Regions from separate parts of the Pantoea sp. BRR-3P genome, predicted to be linked through region 1. Evidence: predicted binding sites of a transcription regulator. Region 1 holds the regulator's gene; each other region holds the start of a gene.

Region 1 (2,206 bases):
TTTATCTCCCACATTAATACGCTGGTGGTACCCGGCGGGAAAATGGGATTAGCAATGGAGCTGATTATGCTGCCGCTGGTGCAACGACTGATTGAAGGGAAGCGGATTGAATAAGAGTGATAGGTCGCCATTAATGGCGACACTACGAAATGAGCGCGTTTTGTAGGGTGCGCATTAATGCGCACCTGGAAGCATTAACGTTCGATCACTTCATAGCTATGGGTGATTTCCACGCCTTTGCCCAGCATGATCGCCACCGAGCAATATTTTTCCGCTGACAAATCAACCGCGCGGGAAACCGCCTTATCACTCAACGCTTTGCCGCTGACAATAAAATGCAGGTTGATGTGGGTAAAAATACGCGGTGCTTCTTCGCGGCGTTCAGAGGTGAGTTTCACTTCGCAATCGGCCACATCGCTGCGCCCTTTTTGCAGAATCGAGACCACATCAATGGCGCTGCAACCCCCTGCTGCCATTAACACCATCTCCATTGGACTTGGCGCTTTATCACCGGAATTCCCGTCCATTAACACCTGATGTCCGGATGAGGATTCTCCGAGAAAGGTAAGACCTTCCACCCATTTCACTCGTGCCTGCATGATTCTTTCTCCTGAAGCGGCGGTTTTGCCGCCAGAGTACGCTTTCACCTGATAAACAGCAATCCAGACTATTCCCCCGTTTGCTGAAGCGAGACAACACAAGACAGCTCGCAAAAGCTGTGCTACAAACAGTGCTGAAAATATTTTCGTCGTTACAGACGAAGGCGGGAAGAATCAAAAGCGTAGCTTAAGAATGACCCGGAATAATTTTTCCATTACTGGAAACGCTCGACGATTAAACCGCCTGACAGGGAAAAAATGCCCCCTGTATTTTGGGCACGATTACAACAGAGGATAATAGCGAATGGTTCTCGGCAAACCGCAAACAGACCCTACACTCGAATGGTTCCTGTCCCATTGCCATATTCACAAATATCCGTCCAAAAGCACGCTCATCCATCAGGGTGAGAAAGCGGAAACGCTGTACTACATCGTGAAAGGTTCCGTAGCGGTACTGATTAAAGATGAAGAAGGCAAAGAGATGATTCTCTCCTACCTCAATCAGGGAGATTTCATCGGCGAACTCGGTCTTTTCGAAGAAGGCCAGGAACGTAGTGCCTGGGTGCGTGCGAAGTCTGCCTGTGAAGTGGCTGAAATTTCCTACAAAAAATTCCGTCAGCTGATTCAGGTAAACCCGGATATTTTAATGCGACTTTCGTCGCAAATGGCGCGTCGTCTGCAAGTGACATCAGAGAAAGTGGGCAACCTTGCTTTCCTTGACGTAACAGGACGTATCGCGCAAACGCTGCTTAATCTGGCTAAACAGCCAGATGCGATGACTCACCCAGACGGCATGCAAATTAAAATCACCCGTCAGGAGATTGGTCAGATCGTGGGCTGCTCACGCGAAACCGTGGGTCGTATCCTGAAAATGCTGGAAGATCAGAACCTGATCTCTGCACACGGTAAAACCATCGTCGTCTACGGCACCCGCTAATTTCTTCTCACCCACGGCGTGATGGCAACATCGCGCCGTTTCTATTTGCGATGAGCTGATGTGGCGCCGAATCATCTATCATCCTGAAGTTAACTATGCACTGCGGCAAACGCTGGTGCTGTGCCTGCCTGTGGCTCTCGGCTGGCTGTTTGGCGATCTGCAAAAAGGTCTGCTGTTCTCGTTAGTGCCTGCCTGCTGCAATATGGCGGGTCTGGATACGCCGCACAAACGCTTTTTCAAACGCTTGATTGTGGGTGGTTCGCTGTTTGCCACCGGCAGCTTCCTGATGCAAATTTTGACCGCTTACCAGATTCCGCTGCCGTTGATCCTGCTGGCGCTGCCGCTGCTGATCGGCGTGACCGGCGAAATCGGCCCGCTGCATGCACGCCTGCTGCCCGCCACCTTAATCGCTGCTATCTTTACGCTCAGCCTGGTTGGGCGCATGCCGATATGGGTGCCGCCGCTGCTCTATATTGGCGGTACGCTGTGGTACGGCTTGTTCAACTGGTTCTGGTTCTGGCTGTGGAAAGAGCAGCCGATGCGTGAATCGCTCAGCCTGCTGTTTCGCGAGCTGGCGGATTATTGCGATGCCAAATACACCTTACTGACACAGCTGACCGATCCGGAAAAAGCGTTACCGCCGCTGCTGGCGCGCCAGCAGAAAGCGGTC
Region 2 (2,206 bases), 420 kb from region 1:
AGCAGGATCGCAGCGCTGAGCAGCTGGCTAATGTGGCGCGCGGCGGTTACGTGCTGAAAGACAGCCAGGGAACGCCTGAGCTGATCCTGATCGCTACCGGTTCCGAAGTGGAGCTGGCGGTGGCGGCGTATGAGCAGCTGACGGCCGAAGGCCGTAAGGTGCGCGTGGTCTCTATGCCGTCTACCGACGCCTTCGATAAGCAGGATGCGGCGTACCGTGAATCCGTGCTGCCGAAAGCCGTTGCCGCACGCGTGGCAATCGAAGCGGGCATCGCCGATTACTGGTTCAAATACACCGGCCTGAACGGCGCAATCGTCGGTATGACCACCTTCGGTGAGTCAGCGCCGGCGGATCAGCTGTTCAAAGAGTTTGGCTTCACCGTTGAGAACGTAGTTAAGACGGCGAAATCGATTCTGTAATTTTGCGTAATAAATTGCGCCGCTACCGGTTATGCACCGCCTGTAGCGGCGCGATTCATCGCGCGCATCTGTAACATATCTCCTACCTCTAACCTGAAACGGTTCAATTATTCCTGCAGTAATAATTTCTTCATGCAAAATTTGTGACGTAGATCCAATATTCTGCCACTCAATTGATCGCAATCATTCCCGTTATTCCTCTGTTGCATTACTCTAGCTGAACCGTTTCAGTCGTGAGCGAGTTTCTACATTTTGCCTCTGCTGACAGACAATAATTCCCTGTACAAAACGGTGTGAAACGCTCAGGCTAATCGGCACGTTTTTTCGGGTGTTGTTGAAGGTAGAGATGACCGTTCGCGTAGCAATAAATGGTTTTGGTCGTATCGGGCGTAACGTGTTGCGCGCTCTGTATGAAACCGGCCGCCGGGCTGAAATCACCGTGGTCGCCATTAACGAACTGGCGGACGCCGCCGGCATGGCGCATCTGCTGAAGTACGATACCAGCCATGGACGTTTTGCCTTTGATGTGCGCCAGGAGCGCGACCAACTGTTTGTTGGCGAGGACACCATCCGCATCCTGCATCAGGCCGAAATAGAGGTGCTGCCGTGGCGAGAATTGAATGTGGATATCGTGCTGGATTGCACCGGCGTTTACGGTAGCCGCGCCGATGGCGAGGCACATTTGCTGGCGGGCGCGAAGAAAGTGTTGTTCTCGCATCCTGGCGGTAACGATCTTGATGCCACCGTGGTGTTCGGTGTAAACGAACAAGCTCTTAAACAAACTGACCGCATCGTCTCCAACGCATCCTGTACCACCAACTGTATTATTCCGGTGATCAAATTGTTGGATGATGCGTTTGGCATTGAGTCGGGCACCGTGACCACCATTCACTCAGCGATGCACGATCAGCAGGTGATTGACGCCTATCACAGCGATCTGCGCCGTACCCGCGCCGCTAGCCAATCGATCATTCCGGTGGATACGCGTCTTGCTGCTGGCATTACCCGTATTTTTCCGAAATTTAACGATCGCTTCGAGGCTATTGCGGTGCGCGTACCCACCATCAACGTGACAGCCATTGATTTGAGCGTGTCTGTGCGCGAGGCGGTGAAGGCGTGTGAGGTCAACGCGTTGCTGCAAAACGCGTCAGAAGGGGCGTTTCGTGGTATAGTTGACTATACGGAATTACCGTTAGTCTCAGTAGATTTTAACCATGATCCGCACAGTGCCATCGTTGATGGCACGCAAACGCGGGTTAGTGGTCATCACCTTATCAAAACGCTGGTTTGGTGTGACAACGAGTGGGGCTTTGCTAACCGCATGATCGACACGACGTTAGCAATGGCCGCAAGCGGTTTCAGGTAAGACGCGGACTGCGTCTGGCAAAACTTATGAGAATCAACGAGAGGGTTCACCATGTCTGTAATTAAGATGACCGATCTGGATCTTGCTGGTAAACGCGTTCTGATCCGTGCCGATCTCAACGTGCCAGTGAAAGAAGGGAAAGTGACGTCAGATGCACGTATTCGTGCTTCTCTGCCTACCATCGAAGCGGCGTTGAAACAGGGCGCGAAAGTGATGGTTACCTCTCACCTGGGTCGTCCGACCGAAGGTGAATACAACGAAGAGTTCTCCCTGCTGCCGGTTGTTAACTACCTGAAAGAAAAACTGAACGGCACCAACGTAACCCTGGCGAAAGACTATCTCGAAGGCGTAGAAGTTGGCGCGGGTGAGCTGGTGGTGCTGGAAAACGTACGCTTTAACAAAGGCGAGAAAAAAGACGAAG
Region 3 (2,206 bases), 1.2 Mb from region 1:
TTGCGGTGAATAAATAGCGCGCGCGCCGTCGCGCTGGGCTGTACATTATGACTGAACCATGCCACCAGCGTACGTCGCAGCAAACCATTGTTATCCATGCTTTTTAGTTTAGCCAGCGGGCGCGCCAGTTCGTTGGCTTGCCAGCCGCCGCGCAAACTGTCGAGCAGTACCGGCAGCACCAGATCCTGATAAAAATAACTGCGCTGCTCCGGCATACGCTGCTTCCCCACCATCATGGTGGTACGCGCCGTGCGATACGAACGCGCAATACTGCCAGGACCGGTGAAATAGTTACCGAGCGCAATACGCATGCGCACCTGGCCACTCTCTTTCATACGTTGCAGCAGTTGATCAACGCGACGTCGATGGTCGTCCTGATCGTAGCGACCATGCGCATTGAGCGCCGGTTTCAGCACCACCATTTCGGTGAGTGAGACAATGGCAATCAGATTGTCGCGCTCAGGCGTCGTCAGCAAGGTTTGCAGTTGCTGCAATTCTGACATGGCGCTATCTACGCCAAGCTGGCCGCTATCAACCTCAACCACCGCCACCACACGCGGCTGATTGAGATCGATGCCAAGCCGCTGTGCCCATTCACTCAGTGCCGGTGAAAGGGTTTCACTGCGCACCAGATTCAGGACCAGCTCTTCACGTAGTCGACTGTCTTGCGCCAGCATATGCAGTAAGCGAGCCTGCTCGAGCATCATTTCAGCGGTCATGCACACCAATTCACCGTAGTGACGCAGCGTTGCTGGCTGCCCGGTTAAACCGATAACGCCAACGATTTCGCCATCAATCCGCAGCGGTAAATTAATACCGGGACGTACCCCGTGCAGGTGTTTTGCTACGGCTTCGTCGATGTCCACCACGCGGCCTTGTGACAGCACCAGCAGTGCCCCTTCGTGCAATTCGCCAATACGCTCACGATCGCCACTGCCGATAATACGACCACGCGCATCCATCACGTTGACGTTGCTATCAATAATTTGCATCGTGCGCGCAACAATATCCTGAGCCAGTCGCGCATCGAGATGATAGGTGGCCATCAATCACTCCGAAGATAAGGACGAACGGACAGAATACGCATCCGTAATCGCGCTGACATTGTGCAACTGCCCATAGCCGAAGGGAGAATGCCGAATATGCGGCGGCCGTCACATTCAGTACCGGGCATTTGCACAGGCATTAAAAAGGCGAGCCTAAGCTCGCCTCTCATTTACTGCCTGAAACTTACTGCATCAGCAGATACAGGCTACTATCACCACGCTGTACATTCAGTGCCAGTACGGAAGGTTTAGTGTCGAGAACTTTGCGCAGCTCGCCAAGATTGGCCACCGCTTGCTGGTTCACGCCTAAAATCACGTCACCTTTTTTCAGACCAATACGCGCCGCTGCACTTCCCGCCTTCACGTTATCAACGCGCACGCCTTTCTGGCCGTTGCTGTCGATGTTGCTGAGATCGGCACCTTCAATGCCGGTGTAAATGGTGGCGGACTGTACTTTGTCCTGCGAGCTCTGCTGCAGTTCAACCGTAACGCTCACAGGTTTCCCCTCACGCAGCAGGCCCAATTGCAACTTGGTGCCTACCGGCAGCGAACCAACTTCCGCACGCAGCGCGGCGAAGCTGGTCAATGCTTTGCCATTCATTGACACCACGACGTCGCCGGCTTTCACACCCGCTTTAGCGGCGGCTGAGTTTGGCAGCACCTGACTAACGAAGGCACCGCGCTGTGCGTCGACTTTCATCGCTTTCGCCAGTTCGGAATTCAGCTCGGTACCCATAATGCCCAGCTCGCCACGTTTCACCTGGCCATATTCCACCATCTGCGCCGTCAGGTTTTTCACCATTGAGCTTGGGATAGCAAAGCCGATGCCGATGTTGCCACCGTCCGGCGCCAGAATCGCGGTGTTAATACCGATCAGTTCACCATTAAGGTTAACCAGTGCGCCACCGGAGTTGCCGCGGTTAATGGCCGCATCGGTCTGGATAAAGTTCTCATAATTCTCAACGTTCAGGCCGCTACGGCCCAGCGCTGAAACAATCCCCGACGTGACGGTTTCGCCGAGGCCGTAAGGGTTACCAATCGCGACGGTGTAATCTCCGACACGCAGATCGTCAGAATTGGCAATCTTAATCGCCGTAAGATTTTTGGCGTCCTGCAGCTGAATCAGTGCGATATCAGACTGCGGATCTTTGCCGATCACT
Region 4 (2,206 bases), 730 kb from region 1:
CGATCCCAGCTCGCTGCACACCTTGCCGAGCTGGAAAAATACGGTGATCAAACCGAATCATGCCTCCAACATGGTGGAAATCCTGCTGGAAGAGCCGGACGCGCTGAAGAAGCAGCAGATTATTAACGACTGTCATCGCTGGTTGAAAACCGACTTCGCCAATGAGGCGCGTGAGATTCACTATCGCTACATCAAGCCACGTATTCTGGTGGAGCAGTACATCGGTGATGGTAAAACGGCACCGATTGATTACAAATTCCACATGTTCAATAAGCGCGATGGCAATTTTGAATATGTGCTGCAGGTGATTTACAACCGCTGTAATCCGCTGTTGTCGATGAACTTTTATGTTAACAATCTGAAAGAGGCCTATCACAAGATTCGTGATACCGGCCTGGACGTGACACCGCAGATGGCGTCGTTACAGCACGCCCTGGCGTTGAGCAAAACGCTGGCCAGTGATTTCGATTACGTGCGCGTGGATTGGTACATCGATAACGACCAGATCTACTTTGGCGAATTGACCTTTACGCCGGGAGCTGGCTTAGTGACCGGTCTGGATCGCGGGCTTAATCAAATGATGGGTGATATGTGGATTCAGGATCGTCGCGGTACGAAGATACCGGGCGTCACGGTTGCGGATGTCGCCATCCCGGCCGTATTGAAGAAAATTTAAGAATCACACAGCAAAATAAAAAACCCCGCCTTGGCGGGGTTTTTTATTGGCGACGATTAAGGCATCGGCCAGTCTGCTGGCGCCTGGCTCATCACCTGGATAAAGGCGTTTTTAGAGATTTCCATAAAGTTATGCAGATTCTCCATGCTTAACGTAATGCCAAGCAGGCCGGTAACGAACCAGCAGGACATGCCCACACCAATACCTCCACACAGCAGCGCCATCACGTGATGACTGTTTTGACGCAGTCGAATTTTCATGGTGCTGGCGAAGAACATCATTATTGCACTCAGGAGTTCCCAGCGCATAACAATCAAACTGGTGGTTAACGTGGCCATCTGCAAAAAACCTCTTAGAATCAGTGATATCCCCGACATTCAATGGACATCACTGGCGGCAAAGAAGGAAGGTCAGGGGAGCCCTTCTGGCCGTCTTACTGCAAACAAGAAAGTGTGACTTGGCTCACATTATATCACTCGATTTTAAATTTTGAACAAAATTTATACCTTGTATGGTAGAAATTTTTTCATCGAAGAGGGAGGAATTGGTGGGCAAAAAGAGAGGTGCGCCCGCTTGGGGCGCGCAGAAAAGGTTAGCTAACCGGGCAGCACTCGCCGGTTGTACGTTGGGCAAAACTGTTCATGCTGCTCTCGACGCAGTCAAAACTGAGCAAACGTGGACGCTGCATCATCGCCTGACGACGCATGGTATGACGATAAGCGGTCGGCGTTTGCGAGAACTGACGGCGGAACACGCGTGAGAACGTCTGCTGCGAATCGTAGCCGTACTGCATGGCGATATCGAATACCGGGCGCTGGGTTTGACGCAGCGCTTCTGCGGCCAGCGTCAGACGACGTTCGCGAATATAGCCACCCAGCGTCTGTTTCGTGACGGCACGGAACATACGCTGCAGATGCCATTTTGAGTAACCTGATTTTGCTGCGACTTCATCAATTGACAGCGCTTTATCCAGATTCTGATCGATCCAGTGGGTCAGCGAATGAATGATTTCCTGTTGCATCATAGCCTCATCCTTCTGATGGTTAATACCTGGTTAGAAATTCGTAGTTTTGCTGGGGTGCGAGTATAATTCCTCAAGTTAACTTGAGGTAAAGGCCCAAAATGAAAAAAGAACGCAATTACCCGAAGCCGGTGCTGACGCCGGGTGAAGTGGCGAAACGCAGCGGTGTGGCGGTCTCGGCGCTGCACTTCTATGAAACCAAGGGATTGATTTTTAGCTCACGCAACGGCGGTAATCAGCGCCGCTACAGCCGAGATGTGTTGCGCCGCGTGGCGATCATTAAAATTGCGCAGCGCATTGGCATTCCGCTGGCAACGGTGAGCGATAGCCTGACGCACGTGCCGGCCAATAAGCGTATGTCGACGCAGGAGTGGGATGCGCTAACGCAGCACTGGCGTGAAGAACTGGATAAGCGCATCGAAACCCTTACGCGTTTACGTAACGATCTTGATGGCTGCATCGGCTGCGGCTGTTTATCGATGCGTGACTGCCCGCTACGCAATCCCGGT

The links. Region 1 encodes CRP, which controls carbon source genes, mostly activating them, when cyclic AMP is high. Its sites were predicted from a motif close to ATGTGANNNNNNTCACAT; they were not measured.
Region 2: the regulator CRP is predicted to act here: its motif matches at 561-578, upstream of epd (erythrose-4-phosphate dehydrogenase).
Region 3: the regulator CRP is predicted to act here: its motif matches at 1,143-1,160, upstream of AAGR08_RS15060 (CdaR family transcriptional regulator).
Region 4: the regulator CRP is predicted to act here: its motif matches at 1,127-1,144, upstream of AAGR08_RS16985 (YjcB family protein).

What each region holds. Positions count from the first base shown of each region.
Region 1 is NZ_CP155066.1:156,048-158,253, reverse strand. It holds gene AAGR08_RS00695 (phosphoribulokinase) at 1-114, shown strand, start outside; gene AAGR08_RS00690 (OsmC family protein) at 195-599, opposite strand; gene crp (cAMP-activated global transcriptional regulator CRP) at 904-1,536, shown strand; gene AAGR08_RS00680 (YccS/YhfK family putative transporter) at 1,595-2,206, shown strand, end outside.
Region 2 is NZ_CP155066.1:580,526-582,731, forward strand. It holds gene tkt (transketolase) at 1-419, shown strand, start outside; gene epd (erythrose-4-phosphate dehydrogenase) at 766-1,785, shown strand; gene pgk (phosphoglycerate kinase) at 1,837-2,206, shown strand, end outside.
Region 3 is NZ_CP155066.1:3,225,407-3,227,612, forward strand. It holds gene AAGR08_RS15060 (CdaR family transcriptional regulator) at 1-1,046, opposite strand, end outside; gene degP (serine endoprotease DegP) at 1,231-2,206, opposite strand, start outside.
Region 4 is NZ_CP155066.1:3,665,273-3,667,478, reverse strand. It holds gene AAGR08_RS16990 (ATP-grasp fold amidoligase family protein) at 1-676, shown strand, start outside; gene AAGR08_RS16985 (YjcB family protein) at 733-1,014, opposite strand; gene soxS (superoxide response transcriptional regulator SoxS) at 1,269-1,700, opposite strand; gene soxR (redox-sensitive transcriptional activator SoxR) at 1,799-2,206, shown strand, end outside.